2 regions of the Micromonospora zhanjiangensis genome follow, and region 1 is predicted to be linked to the other one. Evidence: riboswitches for the same ligand, from Rfam matches in the RefSeq annotation. Region 1 holds a riboswitch; the other holds the start of a gene.
What was found. A riboswitch is a leader RNA that binds a small molecule or an ion and turns the genes downstream of it on or off. The one in region 1 is predicted to bind ZMP and ZTP.
Positions count from the first base shown of each region.

Region 2: another riboswitch for ZMP and ZTP. It lies ahead of ACFOX0_RS09750 (bifunctional 5,10-methylenetetrahydrofolate dehydrogenase/5,10-methenyltetrahydrofolate cyclohydrolase); the one in region 1 lies ahead of ACFOX0_RS03400 (serine hydroxymethyltransferase).

Region 1 is NZ_JBHSBN010000002.1:71,760-79,045, forward strand. Features, by position in the region: gene ACFOX0_RS03390 (PH domain-containing protein) at 1-307, opposite strand, end outside; gene ACFOX0_RS03395 (putative bifunctional diguanylate cyclase/phosphodiesterase) at 483-3,128, shown strand; gene ACFOX0_RS03400 (serine hydroxymethyltransferase) at 3,216-4,484, opposite strand; ZMP/ZTP riboswitch at 4,591-4,675, opposite strand; gene ACFOX0_RS03405 (LacI family DNA-binding transcriptional regulator) at 4,762-5,790, opposite strand; gene ACFOX0_RS03410 (pyridoxal phosphate-dependent decarboxylase family protein) at 5,969-7,286, shown strand, end outside.
Region 2 is NZ_JBHSBN010000005.1:104,627-111,912, reverse strand. Features, by position in the region: gene ACFOX0_RS09775 (hypothetical protein) at 125-853, opposite strand; gene ACFOX0_RS09770 (hypothetical protein) at 871-1,047, shown strand; gene ACFOX0_RS09765 (hypothetical protein) at 1,054-1,575, opposite strand; partial or broken gene ACFOX0_RS09760 (pyridoxal phosphate-dependent aminotransferase) at 1,687-1,968, opposite strand; gene ACFOX0_RS09755 (C39 family peptidase) at 2,570-3,274, shown strand; ZMP/ZTP riboswitch at 3,435-3,525, shown strand; gene ACFOX0_RS09750 (bifunctional 5,10-methylenetetrahydrofolate dehydrogenase/5,10-methenyltetrahydrofolate cyclohydrolase) at 3,552-4,463, shown strand; gene ACFOX0_RS09745 (hypothetical protein) at 4,547-5,107, opposite strand; gene ACFOX0_RS09740 (aconitate hydratase) at 5,319-7,286, shown strand, end outside.

The DNA.
Region 1 (7,286 bases):
CGGGCAGCGGGGTGCGTCGGCCGTCGGTGAGCAACGCCACCGCGCGGCCCTGCTCGTCGCCGGCCAACTCGCGTACCTCCGGCCAGCCGATCCGGCGCTGCGCGAACAGGGCCCGGACGCGCAGGCCGGTCCCGTCCGCGTCGGTGCCCGCCCGCCAGGACCAGACCCCGATCGCGACCGGGATGAGCAGGATCGGGGTGAGGAACCAACGGACACTGGCCAACGGCAGGGCACCCAGGAAGGCGATGATCGCGGCCACCCAGATCGCCTGGCTGTGCCGGAAACGGACGAGATCGGCGCTGCTCACCTGGCAATTTTCGCATCCGGTCCGACCGTCGGAGCCGCGGGTGGTGCGCCGCCCGCCCTGGAGGCGGAAGAATCACTGTTGCGTAACCGAAACCCCGATCGATCGTTGAGGTGGTGGCCCGGTTCTCGGCCGGTGTCGCCCGTACCGTCCGTGAACCCCTCACAAAGGCCCCTTCGTGTCCGGAGCGCAGCACCCCGAGGCGCCGGCCCGCTGGTTCCTGCCGCGGCCGTTGGATGTCGTCACCGTCGTGGTGGCGGCCGTCGGGGTGCCCGTCGCCGCACTGGTCGGGCTGTCGGCGTACCGGGTGGTGGCCGGCACGGTCGGCGTGGCCGCCGGGATCGCCACCGTCCGGCTGGTCCGGCTGGCGCTGGCCATCCACGCCGACCAACGCAGCTTCGGCCCGTGCCGGGGCGCCGGCTACCTCGGGATGGGCGCGCTGGCCACCGCCCTGACCGCCGGCGCGCTGCCGCTGGTCGCGCCCGGCGGCCGGGCCTCGCTGGCCTTCGTCGGACTGTCCGCCGCCGTCGCCATGTATTTGCTGGGCATGCTGTTGCTGCCCGGCGCCGCCCGTACCGTGGCGACCCGGCTGCGTCGGGGGTTCGACGGTCTCAGCCTGGCCGCGAGCCTGGCCTTCGCCGGCTGGGTGGTGCTCCCGCCGGTGGCCCGCCCACCGCTGGTGCTGGCCGCCGCGTTGATCGCGGCCGGGGCGCTGTCGATCTTCACGGTCACCGCGCTGCGCGCCTTCGCGCACCGGCCGGCCGCCTGGCTGTGCGGGTCGGGTGCCGGCGTCGCCGTGCTCGGCCTGACCGGCCTGGTGACGGCGTCGGCGCTGGGTCGCCCCGGCTGGTTGCCGCCGGTCGCGGCGGTGGCGATGTGCCTCGGCCCGGCGCTGACCGTCGTCGGCGCCCGGGCCGCCGAACCGGTGGGCCGTCCGGTGCCACCCGACGCGCCGGAGGTGCAGCTGGCGGCGTACCCGCTGCTCACCGGCCCGGCGGTGGTGGCGACACTGGCGGCGGTCTACCACCTGACCCGGTACGGCGGCTTCGACCGCACCGCCAGTCTGATCGGGCTCGCCGCCATCCCGGCCCTGGTGGTCCGGGAGATCCTCGCCGTCCTGGACGTGCGCCGGTACGCCCGGCGGCTGGCCGCGCAGGAGGCGCACTTCCGGTCGCTGGTGTCCGGCGCGAACGACCTGATCCTGATGGTCGGCGACGACCTGCTGGTGCGCTGGCAGTCACCGGCCGCCGCCCGACTCTTCGGGCTCTCCGACGCCGAGGTGGTCGGCCGACCGTTCGCCGACCTGATGCACCCCGACGACGCCGGGGACGTCACCGCCGCGTTCACCCGGGTGCTGGCCCGCCGGCCCGGCGCGGCGCCCACGCCTCCGCTGGTCACCGCCCGACTGCGGGACGGCCACGGCGACCTGCGGCAGACCGAGTCGACGATCAGCGACCAGCGGCAGGTGCCGGAGGTGGCCGCGCTGGTGGTGCACGTCCGCGACGTCGGCGAACGGCACCGGCTGGCACACACCCTGCACCAGCTCTCCTTCACCGACCAGCTCACCGGGCTGGCCAACCGTCGGGAGCTGATGCGGGCCATCGTCACCCAGCGGGCGGTCGCCGGGCACACCGGCGCGGTGCTCGTGATCGAACTGCACGGGCTGGCCGGCATCAACGACGTCCGGGGCCGGACCGTGGGGGACACCGTGCTGGTCGAGGCGGGTCGACGGCTGCGGGCGGTGGCCGGCCGGGACGACGTGCTGGCCCGGCTGACCGGTGACGAGTTCGCGGTGTTGACGGTGGACGGGCCGATGCCGGCGTACGCCCTGGGCACCCGGCTGGTCGGCGCGCTGACCGAGCCGTACCGGTTGCCCGGCGCCACCGTGCACCTCCAGGCCAGCATCGGCCTGGCCGAGCTGTCCGGCGGCGACGACGTGGAGAACGTGCTGCGCCGCGCCGGCCTGGCCCGCCGACGGGCCGGCCAGCTCGGTCGCAACCGGGTCGAGTGGTACGACGCCTACCTGGAGCAGGAACTGGTCCGCCGGCTGGACGTCGAACGGGAACTGCCCGGCGCGGTGGCCCGGGGCGAGTTCGATCTGGCCTACCAACCGATCGTCGAGCTGCGGGACGGGCAACCTGCCGGCGTCGAGGCGTTGTTGCGTTGGCGCAGTCCGGTCTTGGGTACGGTGCTGCCCGCCGAGATCTTCTCGTCGGCCCGGGACCTCGGCATCACCGAGGAGATCGGGCAGTGGGTCCTGCATACCGCCTGCCGGCAGCTCGCCCGCTGGTCGGCCGGCGGCCGAACCCTGTGGATGTCGGTCAACGTGCTGCCCGAGGAACTGGTCGCGCCGGGTTTCGTCAGCCGGGTGACCGAGACGCTGGCCGCGCACCGGCTGGCGCCCGAACGCCTGGTGGTGGAACTCGCCGAACCGCGACTGACCGATCATCCGCAATCCGTGGTCAGCCAGCTCGCCGGGCTGCGCGCGCTGGGCGTACGGACCGCGCTGGACGACTTCGGCAGCGGCCAGGCGTCGCTGGTGCACCTGCGCCGGCTGCCGGCGGACTTCGTCAAGATCGACAGACGGCTGGTGACGGACCACACCAGCTGGCAGGGCTCCGACCGGCCGTTGATCGACGTGGTGGTCAGCCTGGGCCGTCGACTCGGCCTGGAGATCGTCGCGGAGGGACTGGAGTCGACCGCCCAGGTCGACCAGGCGCGGGCGGCGGGATGCCGCTACGGGCAGGGCTTCGCCCTCTCCCACCCGGCCCCGCCGGAACGGGTGGAGGCGTACCTGGAGGAATTTCCCACCGCGTCCCGCTGACGGACCCTCGTGATCGCGCCGAGCCCGACCGGAGCGGGCCGGAATCCGGCCGGCCGGTACGGGCCCGGCGCGATCGACGACGGGGACTCAGTCGCGGGCGAAGCCCGGCATCGGGTAATCCGCCAGCAGGTCGGCGACCTCACCGGCGATGCGGTCGAGGCCCGCCTCGTCGTCCTTGATCGCCGCGTCGATGGCGGCGTCCATCCAGGCCGCCACCTGCGGCATCCGCTCCTCGGTGAGGCCGCGGGTGGTCAGCGCGGCGGTGCCGAGCCGGATCCCGGACGGGTCGAACGGCTTGCGGGTGTCGTACGGGACGGTGTTGTAGTTCAGTTCGATGCCGGCCCGGTCCAGCGCCTGCGCGGCCGGCTTGCCGCCGATCCCCTTGCCGGTCAGGTCGGCCAGGATGAGGTGGTTGTCGGTGCCGCCGGAGGAGAGGGCGAAGCCGCGTTCGGTCAACGCGGTGGCCAGCGCCTTCGAGTTGGCGACGATCTGGTGGGCGTACTCCCGGAAGGCCGGCTCGGCCGCCTCGCGCAACGCGACCGCGATGCCGGCGGTGGTGTGGTTGTGCGGGCCGCCCTGCAGGCCGGGGAAGACCGCCTTGTCGACGGCGGCGGCGTGCTCGGCGGTGGTCATGATCATCGCACCGCGCGGGCCGCGCAGGGTCTTGTGCGTCGTGGTGGTGATCACGTCGGCGTGCCCCACCGGCGACGGGTGCGCGCCACCGGCGACCAGACCGGCGATGTGCGCGATGTCGGCCACCAGCACCGCGCCGATCTCCCGGGCGATCTCCGCGAAGCCGGCGAAGTCGATGATCCGGGGCACCGCCGTACCACCACAGAAGATCACCTTGGGCCGCTCCCGGAGCGCGGTGTCCCGCACCTCGTCCAGGTCGATCCGGCCGGTCTCCTTCGAGACGTTGTACCGCACCGGGGTGAACCACTTGCCGGTGGCCGAGACCGACCAGCCGTGGGTGAGGTGACCGCCCATCGGCAGCGACATCCCCATCACCTTGTCACCGGGGGAGAGGAACGCCAGGTAGACGGCCAGGTTGGCGGGCGAACCGGAGTACGGCTGGACGTTGGCGTGGTCGACGCCGAACAGCTCCCGGGCCCGCTCGATCGCCAGCGTCTCGATCTGGTCGACGAACTGCTGACCCTCGTAGTACCGGCGGCCGGCGTAGCCCTCCGAGTACTTGTTGGTCAACACGGTGCCGCTCGCCTCCAGCACCGCCTGCGAGACGTAGTTCTCCGAGGCGATCATCCGCAGCTTGTCGTGCTGGCGCCGCGCCTCACCCTCGATCAGGGCGGCCAGTTGCGGGTCCGCGGCGGTCAGGCCGGGCATCGGGGGTACGTGCACGAGGTCTCCTCCTGGCTTGTCGACACTTGCCGGCGGCGAGCATAGGCCCGCCGCGCGGGAGCGGAACGCCGGCCGGTGTCCGCCGGACGGCCTGGTCATGCTGGTCGACGTGCACCCAGGCGCGCGGTGCACGCTTCCGGTCGCTCCCCGGTGGTCGCTTCCACCTCGCCGCGCCAGTCGCGAGTACGCCGCCGATGCTATCCGGTCCGCCCCGCGCCGTCCGGCCCGGCACGGCACGGGGCGACCGGCGTGTCCGCCCGGCGGGGCGGCGGGGTGGTCAGCCGGGGTGCGGGCGGCGGGGTGGGGCGGTGCTGCCGCGCGGGCTCAGCCGCGCGGTCTCGTCCTGGTACGGGCCGACCGGCTCGCCGGCGATCGCGGCCAGCAGACGGCGGGCGGCGTGCGCGCCGTACGCCGGGATGTCCCGGCCCAGGGCGGTCAGCGGCGGGTGCACCAGCCGGCACAGCGGCGAGTCGTCCCAGGCGACGATGGACAGGTCGGTCGGCACCACGATGCCCATCTCCTGCGCGACCGACAGGCCGGCGACCGCCATGACGTCGTTGTCGTAGATCACCGCGGTCGGGCGGTCGGCGGAGCTGAGCAACCGGCGGGTGGCCCGGGCGCCCTCCTCCCCGGTGTAGTCCGACGGCACGGAGACCGCGTCGGCGACGCCGAGGCGTTCGCAGATGACGGTGAACGCTGCCGACCGGATCTCGGTGTGCAACAGGCCGGCCAGGCCGCCGACCCGGGCGATCCGCCGGTGTCCGAGCGCGATCAGGTAGCGGACCGCCTCCTCCAGCGCGGCCGCGTCGTCGGACCACACGTTGGCCAGCCCGCCGCTGTGTCCCGGACCGCCGATCACCACCGCGGGCAGGCCCAGCTCTTCCAGCACCGGCACCCGCCGGTCGTCGATCCGCAGGTCGCAGACGAGTACGCCGTCCACCCGACGCTCGCCCCACCACCGGCGGTAGACGGCGATCTCCGCGTCCGGGTCGGCGACCACCTGGAGGGTCAACGCGTAACCCCGGTCCGACAGGGTCGCCTCCACGCCGCTGATCAGCTCCATGAAGAACGGCTCGATGCCGAGGACCCGGGCCGGTCGGCACAGGGTCAACCCGACCGCGTTGGCCGAGGCGCCGGAGAGCGCCCGGGCGGCGCTGCTGGGGTTGAAGCCGATCTCCCGCGCGATGGCCTGGATCCGTCGCCGGGTGGCCTCGGAGACCCCCGGTTGCCCGTTCAGGGCGTACGAGACCGCACCCTTGGAGACCCCGGCCCGCCGGGCCACATCCGCGATCGTGGGCCGCTTCAACGATGCTCCTTCGCTCGGTGCGCGACGTCCGGCCGGTTCTGACTCCCGCACGGTACCGAGGCCCGGATGTCGGGGCGCACCTACCTGTTCGGTCAAGGGTAGGCAGACCGGCGGGCCGGGGCCACGATGCCCGTATTGGCCACCGCCGGTACCCGGCCGTGCTGGCTAGCCTCCGACCATGCACCCACTACTCGCCGACGACCTGGCGTCCCTGCCGGACCTGCTGGAAACCACCCGCGGCGTCGCCGAACGGGCACTCGCCGGACTGGACACCCGCCCGGTGGTGGGCGACCCGCAGGCTCCGCCCGCGGATCCGCTGCCACGCGAGGGTGTCGGGCTGGCCGGCGCCCTGGCGCGGTTCACCCGGCGGTGGGAGCCGGGCTTCTCCGCCAGCGCCGGCCCGCGGTACCTCGGTTTCGTCACCGGCGGCGCCACCCCGGCCGCCGTCGCGGGGGACTGGCTCACCAGCGCCTACGACCAGAACGCCGCCTCCGGCGAGGACTCCTCGGCCGCGGCGCTGGAACGGGAGACGGTCCGTTGGCTGGCGGAGATCGTCGGTCTCGGCGACCGGCACGTCGGCAGTTTCGTCACCGGCGCGACGATGTCCACCTTCGTCGGCCTGGCGATCGCCCGGGAGTGGCTCGGTGAGCGGCTCGGCGTCCCGGTGGCGGAGGCGGGCGTGTCGGCGTTGGGTTCGGTCCCGGTGCTCTCCGGCACCCCGCACTCGAGCGTCTACAAGGCGCTGTCGATGCTCGGCCTCGGCCGCCGCAGCGTACGGCTGGTGCCCGTACCGGCCGGGCGGGAGGCGGTCGACGTCGACGCGCTCGGCGAGGCGCTGGCGGCGCTGGACGGGCGGCCGGCCGTCGTCGTGGCCAACGCCGGCACGGTGAACACGGTCGACTTCGACGACCTGCGGGCGATCGCCGCGCTGCGCGAACACCACCCGTTCTGGCTGCACGTGGACGCCGCGTTCGGCGGTCTCGCGGGACTGTCCCCGGCGTACGCGTCGTTGCTGGACGGGATCGCCGAGGCCGACTCGGTCTGCGTCGACCTGCACAAGTGGCTCAACGTGCCGTACGACGCGGCGGTGCAGTTCACCCGGCACCGCGACCTGCAGACGCGGGTCTTCCAGAACACCGCCGCGTACCTGGGCGAGCTGACCGACGAGCCGGACTTCCTGCACCTGACCCCGGAGAACTCCCGGCGGTTGCGCGCGCTGCCGGCGTGGTTCTCGCTGACCGCGTACGGGGCGGACGGGCATCGCGACATCGTCGAGCGCAACGTCGCCTCGGCGCGCCGGCTCGGCGAGCGGCTGGCGGCGCTGCCCGGCGTGCGGCTGCTGGCGCCGGTGCGGCTCAACGTGGTCTGCTTCGCGCCGTCCGGCGACCCGGCCGCCGTGGTGCGGGCCGTGGCAGAGTCCGGGGAGACGTTCCTGACCCCCACCGTGTACGCCGGCACGCCCGCGCTGCGGGTCGCGTTCAGCAACTGGCGCACCG
Region 2 (7,286 bases), on a different contig from region 1:
AGCGGCCCGACTCGTGGGAGCGCGGAACCTCGGCCCGCCAGAGCGTAACGATCTACTTCCTGGGAGGCAACGGGGGAAACCGGTCCATATGGGATTCCCGTACCGTCGAGGGGGCCCGACGGGATCAACGCGGCGGGATGCTGACCATGATCTCGCTGCCGAGCCGCGCCCCGTCGGCCAGTTCCAGGTCGTCGCCGCTCCAGAACCGGCCCGGGTCGTACCAGTTGGGGCGCCGGCCGGCCGGCAGCAGCCCCATCGCCTCGTACGTCACCGCCACCACCTCGGCGCAGTAGGCCGTCTCCAGCGCCCGGTCCCCGGCGGCGGCCGACGGCGACCGGTCCGCGTCGACTGCCGACGGCGACCGGTCCGCGTCGGGTGCGGTGAACGGGCGGGCGATCCGGCGACCGCCGGGCAGCCGGACGTCCGGCACCCGGCCCCGGACCCAGCGCCAGGCGAGTTGCGCGGTGGACGGGAACGGGGTGCCGTCCAGCCGGGCGACGGTACGCAGCACCGCGTCCTCCATCTGCCGCGCGGCCGGTGGTTCGAGCTGGCGCAGCCAGGCCCGCTGGCCGTACCGGTTCGCCCAGACACAGACGGCGTCCCGCAGGTCGTGCAGTTGCACGCCGCGGTGGTGCCCGCCGGCCCACAGGTCGGGCAGCGACCTGCCGAGTTCGGCGTGCCACATCAGCGGCGGCATGTCGTCCAGCACCACCGCCATGCCGACGTGGTTGACCGGGCTGTTGGTGGTGAGCTGGATGGCCCGGTCGGGCGCGCTCCGGCCCCGGAAGACCCAGACGTCGCCGGTCCGGGTCAGCTCCACCGCCTCGTCCAGGCTGATGCTGGTCTGAGTCACCCGACTACATTAGGCGGATGCGGTGGTGGAAGGTACTGGGCCTGGCCAGCTTCGTCGGCGTCGCGGCCACCGGAGTGGTGATCGCCCGCGCCGAGCGGCAGCGGCGGGCGTACACACCGGACGAGATCCGGCTCCGGCTGCGTGAGCGGCACGCGGAGGCCGGCGGCGGTCAGCCGCCGCAGGGCGCGGCCTGACCGCGGCTACGCCGGGGCGGGAAGGCCGTACCGGGCGGCGTGTTCGGCGTCGGCCGGGTCGATCTGCCGCAGTCCCTCGTCGGCGAGCCGCTTGTTCACCTCGTCCAGGTTCTCCCGGACGTACCGGGCCTCCTCGTCAGTGACCCGGCCCCGGTGCGGCTTGCCGGCGTGCTCCGGCGTCGAGTAGTCGGGCCGGTCCGCGGCCCGGCGCGGCGCGCGGGCCGGCTTGACCCGCTCGGCGGTCCGCAGCAACTGCGCCATCGGTACGTCGGTGGCGAGTTCGTCGAACTCGGCCGCGGTCAGCGTCACCCGGCGTGGTTCGCCGTTGCCGTGCCGGTCGTAGATCTCCACGACCGCGACGTCCAAGGCCGCGTCGTCGATGCTCTCCACCTCGACGGGACGGGCCTCCAACTGCACCGGACCGGCGACCAGGTCGGGGTGCTCCAGCACCACGACGCGGACCACGTCGTCCTCGTGTCGCAGAACCTCGCCGCTGAAGTCGGAGATGTGAACGGTCTTCTTGCCCATGCTGTCGGAACTCCTGGTCGGTGGGACGCGCTGCCAGAGCCAGCAGACGAACTTACCCGACAGGTGTGCGAACGCGTCGGCAGGACACGGCCCGCGGGCCGGACCGGGCGGTCAGCGAACCGCCGCCGCGATCCGACGGACCGCCTCGGCCAGCAGGTCCGGCGAGGTGGCCAGGTTGAGCCGGACGTGCCCGGCTCCGCCGGTGCCGAAATCCGGCCCGGAGTTCAGCGCGACCCGACCCCGGTCGAGGAAGACCGCCGCCGGATCGTCGGCCAGGTCCAGCGGGCGGCAGTCCAGCCACGCGAGGTAGGTGCCCTGCGGCGGCCGGTAGCCCACGGTGGGCAGGTGCTCGGCGAGCAGGTCGGCCAGCGCCCGCCGGTTGCCGTCCAGTCCCGCCGCGGGCGATCGCGTCGGTGACGGCCCGGACCACCGGCTCGGCGAGCGGTACGTCCATCTCCGCCACCCACAGCGGCAGGACGTCCGGCGGGTAGTTCCGCCACTTCATGCTGGTGCGGCTGCGCAACTCGGCCAACGTCAACATGCGCAACGGATTCGTCATGACCGCACGCTACCGAGCACCCACCCGCCTCGCATCCGGCCGGATCCGGACACGTGGCACCAAACCGGAACACCGCCCGGCGGCCCCGGCACCGACGCCCTGGCCGGAATGTCCGGATCGATGCCCCGATCGGGGTGGCGAAATGTCCGGATCGGCGGAATCGGTCGGCGGTCGGCGGCGTTGAAGACCCCGTACGACCGCAGCAGCGACCCCCGGCCGCGCCGGGCTTCCGGCGCCGTCCCGTGACCGCCGCAGCGCAGGCCGACGGGGCCGGGAACATCCCCGGGCCCCGGCCGGTTACACCTCCCGACCCGCGCACCGCCCCATCCCCGACCGGGGCGACGAGAGACGCGCGACGCGGCCCCCCAGCCGCACACCCCCGAGTGAAAGGCGATCACCACCATGACCACCTTCACCCGTTTCCTCCCGGAGACCATCCGTACCCCGCTGATCCGCCGCACCGTCCTCACCGCGGCCGGCCTCGCCCTCACCGGCGGTGCCATCGCCGGGCCCGCCGTCGCCGCCCACGCCGCCGAGCCGGCCCACACCAAGCCCCACGCGGCCACCGTCACCACCGACCGGGGTGGCGACCACGGCAACCGTGGCGGCGGTAACGGCGCCCACGGCGGCAAGCGGGCCAAGGACGTCGCCATCAAGTACGAGTCCCAGCCCAACTTCTACTACTGCGGCCCGGCGTCCACCCGGATCGCGCTGACCGCCACCGGTCACGACCTCAGCCAGGACGAGATCGCCAAGGCGCTCGGCACCACCGAAGCCGGCACCGCGTCCGCCGAGGACACCACCCGGGTCCTGAACACGGTTCTCGGCGCCGACAAGTACAAGACCACCGCGCTGCCCACGACCGACATCACCGCCGGTCAGATCGACACGCTGAAGTCCGACATCAAGGCCACCATCGACGACAACCGCGCCGTCGTGGCCAACGTCGCCGGCGTCGCCACCGACACCGACGGTGCGGTCCACGACTACTCGGGCGGCCACTACGTCAGCGTGGTCGGCTACCAGGACGACGGTGACCTGGTGAAGATCGCCGACCCGGCCAACCCGAACGTGGCCAGCTACTGGATCCACACCGACGACCTGGCGCACTGGATGGCCACCCACGGCTACTCGCACTGACCCGCTCTCCGCACCGACGGGCCGGCCTCCATCCCGGAGGCCGGCCCGTCGTCGCGCGCACGCCCGGCCGCGACGGCGGCGGCGGTGCTGCGGTTCGGGGCGGTCGCACCTGGTGAGCCGACCGCTCCGGCGGCTGACCCCGCAGCGACGGGGTAACGTGGGTCGCGGCCGTGACTGGCGCTGAGGTGGAGCACCACCGGGGAGCGGCCCGACCCGTTTCGTCGACGATGCCGCGCGCCTGGGCGAGCCGTCCCGACGCGCCGCCCCGGAGCCGCCGATGACCATTCCCGCCACTCCCGACGCCCACCTGATGGTCGGTACCCGACTCGCCCGCGACATCCTGATCCGCAGCGCCGAACGGGCCGCCGCGCTGGTCGGGCGGACCGGTCGTCGGCCCTGCCTGGCCACCGTGCTGGTCGGCGACGACCCGGCCTCGGCCACCTACGTACGGATGAAACGCAACCGGTGCCACGAGGCGGGCATCGACTCCCGGTACGTACACCTGCCCGCCGGGACCGGCACCGCGGAGCTGGTGACCCGGATCGCCGACCTGTCCGCCGACCCGGCGGTGCACGGCATCCTGCTGCAGCACCCGGTGCCGGGGCACATCGACGAGCGGGCCGCGTTCGAGGCGATCGCGCCGGCCAAGGACGTCGACGGGGTGACCACGCACTCGTTTGGCACGATGGCGTTCGGGCTGCCGGGCTTCGTCTCCTGTACCCCGGGCGGCATCGTCCGGCTGCTCGACGCGTACGGCGTGGATCCGCGCGGCCGGCACGCGGTGGTGATCGGCCGCAGTCCGATCCTCGGCCGGCCGGTCGGCATGTTGCTGCTGGCCCGGGACGCGACGGTGACCTACTGCCATTCCCGGACCACGGACCTGCCGGCGATCGTCGGCGGCGCGGACCTCGTGGTGGCGGCGGTGGGCCGGCCGAACTTCGTCCAGGGCACCTGGCTCAAGCCGGGCGCGGTGGTCGTCGACGCCGGCTACCACCCGGGCGGGGTGGGCGACGTCGACTTCGACGCGGCGCGCGCCGTGGCCGGCATGCTCACTCCGGTGCCGGGCGGAGTGGGCCCGATGACCATCGCGATCCTGCTGGAGCAGACGGTCCGGGCCGCCGAGGAACAGCTCGGCGGGGCCGCCGCCGATCCCCTGGCCGCCGGCCGTCCCCGACAGCCGGATCAGTGAACCTTTTCAACCTCCCCTTGCGGGCCGCCGTTGGTCGAGGTCGAAGGCGGCGCGCGCGCCGCGCGGTTCAGGTTGAAAAAGGTTCAGTTGTAGCTGGTGTCGGCGCCCGTGTCGCCGTAGCCGTCCGGGGGCGGCAACAGCTCGAAGACCGTGTCCGAGTCGGTGTCGGCCCCCGGCCGGATGATCGCCTCGGCAGCGCAGAGCACGATGATCCGGTAGCTCAGGCCGAGGTTGGACCAGAGGTCGCCGCGCAGCCACAGGCAGACGCCGACGCCGGGCTGGCCCTCCGGGTGCTCGTAGAACTCGACCACCGGTTCGGCCGCCGCGCCGACCAGGCCCTGGGTGTCCCGGTCGGTCTTCGGTACCTGCAGCAGGGCGCCGGTGACCTGGACCTCCGCGTCGGCGAGCGCGTCCGCGTCGTACCAGTGGGTGTCCGGCAGGAACAGCCGCGCGTCGAACGCGCGGCGACGGTACGTCGAGCCCAGCATGCCGGTGTCCGGGTCCGGCTGGTCGCCGATCCAGGCGACGCCGGCGTACTCGGTGCGCACCCGGCGCAGTTCGTCCGAGCCGGGACCGGCGGCGAACCCGGTGACCAGCGTGTCGAGGCGCGGCTGGGCGGCGAGGTGCACGTCTGCGGAGATCACCCGGGGCAGGCTAGCACCGTCACGCCACCGACCACGCCCGACGTGCCCGTCCGGAGTGGCGGTCAGGGGTTGCGCCGATAGCAAGACGGACGTACGGTTTTATTACGCGGAGACAACAACTGCGGAGACAAACCGACCCGGCCGGCGTTACCCCAGGCCGGTGTCGCGGTAACTGGTAAGCGAGACTGCTCAGGACTACCCGGTCGCCGGTGTGAAGGAGTACGACGTGGCGAGCCTCGACACCTTCGGTGCGAAAACCCAGCTACGCGTCGGAGACGCGAGCTACGAGATTTTCAAGATCAGCAAGGTCGACGGGCACGACCGCCTGCCGTACAGCCTGAAGATCCTGCTGGAGAACCTGCTGCGCACCGAGGACGGCGCGAACATCACCGAGGACCACATCCGCGAACTCGGCGGATGGGACCCGGACGCGGACCCGAGCGTGGAGATCCAGTTCACCCCGGCCCGGGTGCTGATGCAGGACTTCACCGGCGTGCCCTGCGTCGTGGACCTGGCCACCATGCGTGAGGCGGTCCGCGAGCTGGGTGGCGACGCCACCAAGGTCAACCCGCTCAACCCGGCCGAGCTGGTCATCGACCACTCGGTGATCGCCGACCTGTTCGGCCGCGAGGACGCCTTCGTCCGCAACGTCGAGCTGGAGTACGGCCGCAACAAGGAGCGCTACCAGTTCCTGCGCTGGGGGCAGAGCGCGTTCAACGAGTTCAAGGTCGTCCCGCCCGGCACCGGCATCGTGCACCAGGTCAACATCGAGTACCTGGCCCGTACGATCATGGAGCGCAACGGGCAGGCATATCCCGACACCGTGGTCGGCACCGACTCGCACACCACGATGGTCAACGGCCTGGGCGTGCTGGGCTGGGGCGTCGGCGGCATCGAGGCCGAGGCCGCCATGCTCGGCCAGCCGGTCAGCATGCTGATCCCCCGGGTCGTCGGCTTCAAGCTGCACGGTGAGATGCCGGCCGGCACCACCGCCACCGACCTGGTGCTGACCATCACCGAGATGCTGCGCAAGCACGGCGTGGTCGGCAAGTTCGTCGAGTTCTACGGCCCCGGCGTCAGCGCCGTGCCGCTGGCCAACCGGGCCACCATCGGCAACATGTCCCCGGAGTACGGCTCCACCGTCGCGATCTTCCCGATCGACGACGAGACGGTCCGCTACCTGAAGCTCACCGGCCGGTCCGAGCAGCAGGTCGCGCTGGTCGAGGCGTACGCGAAGGAACAGGGTCTGTGGCACGACCCCTCGGCCGAGCCGAACTACTCCGAGCGGCTCGAACTGGACCTGTCCACCATCGAACCGTCGCTGGCCGGCCCGAAGCGCCCGCAGGACCGGGTGCCGCTGGGCAACGCCAAGACGCTGTTCCGCTCCGCGCTGGCCGACTACGTCGCCCAGCCCGAGCAGGGTCCGACCGGCAAGGCCGACGAGGCCAGCGCCGAGTCGTTCCCGGCCAGCGACCCGCCCGCCGCCGACTGCGCGCACGACCCGGCCGACGCCCCGCGTGACCTGGTCACCGCGGCCGTCGGCTCGGGCGGCCGGGCCAGCAACCCGATCCGGGTCACCGGCGACGACGGCTCCGAGTTCGAACTCGACCACGGCGCCGTGGTGATCGCCGCCATCACCTCCTGCACCAACACCTCCAACCCGCAGGTCATGATCGGCGCGGCGCTGCTGGCCCGCAACGCCGTCGACCGCGGCCTGAACCGCAAGCCGTGGGTGAAGACCACCCTGGCCCCCGGCTCGAAGGTGGTCATGGACTACTACGAGCGGGCCGGTCTCACGCCCTACCTGGAGAAGCTCGGCTTCCACCTGGTCGGCTACGGCTGCACCACCTGCATCGGCAACTCCGGCCCGCTGCCCGAGGCGATCAGCGCCGCGGTGAACGAGAACGACCTGTCGGTGGTCTCGGTGCTGTCCGGCAACCGCAACTTCGAGGGCCGGATCAACCCGGACGTCAAGATGAACTACCTGGCCTCCCCGCCGCTGGTGGTGGCCTACGCGCTGGCCGGCACGATGGACATCGACCTGGCCAACGAGCCGATCGGCGAGGACACCGAGGGCAAGCCGGTCTTCCTGCGGGAGATCTGGCCGAACGGCCAGGAGATCGAGGACGTCATCGCCAGCGCGATCGCCAGCGAGATGTTCACCCGGGACTACGCCGAC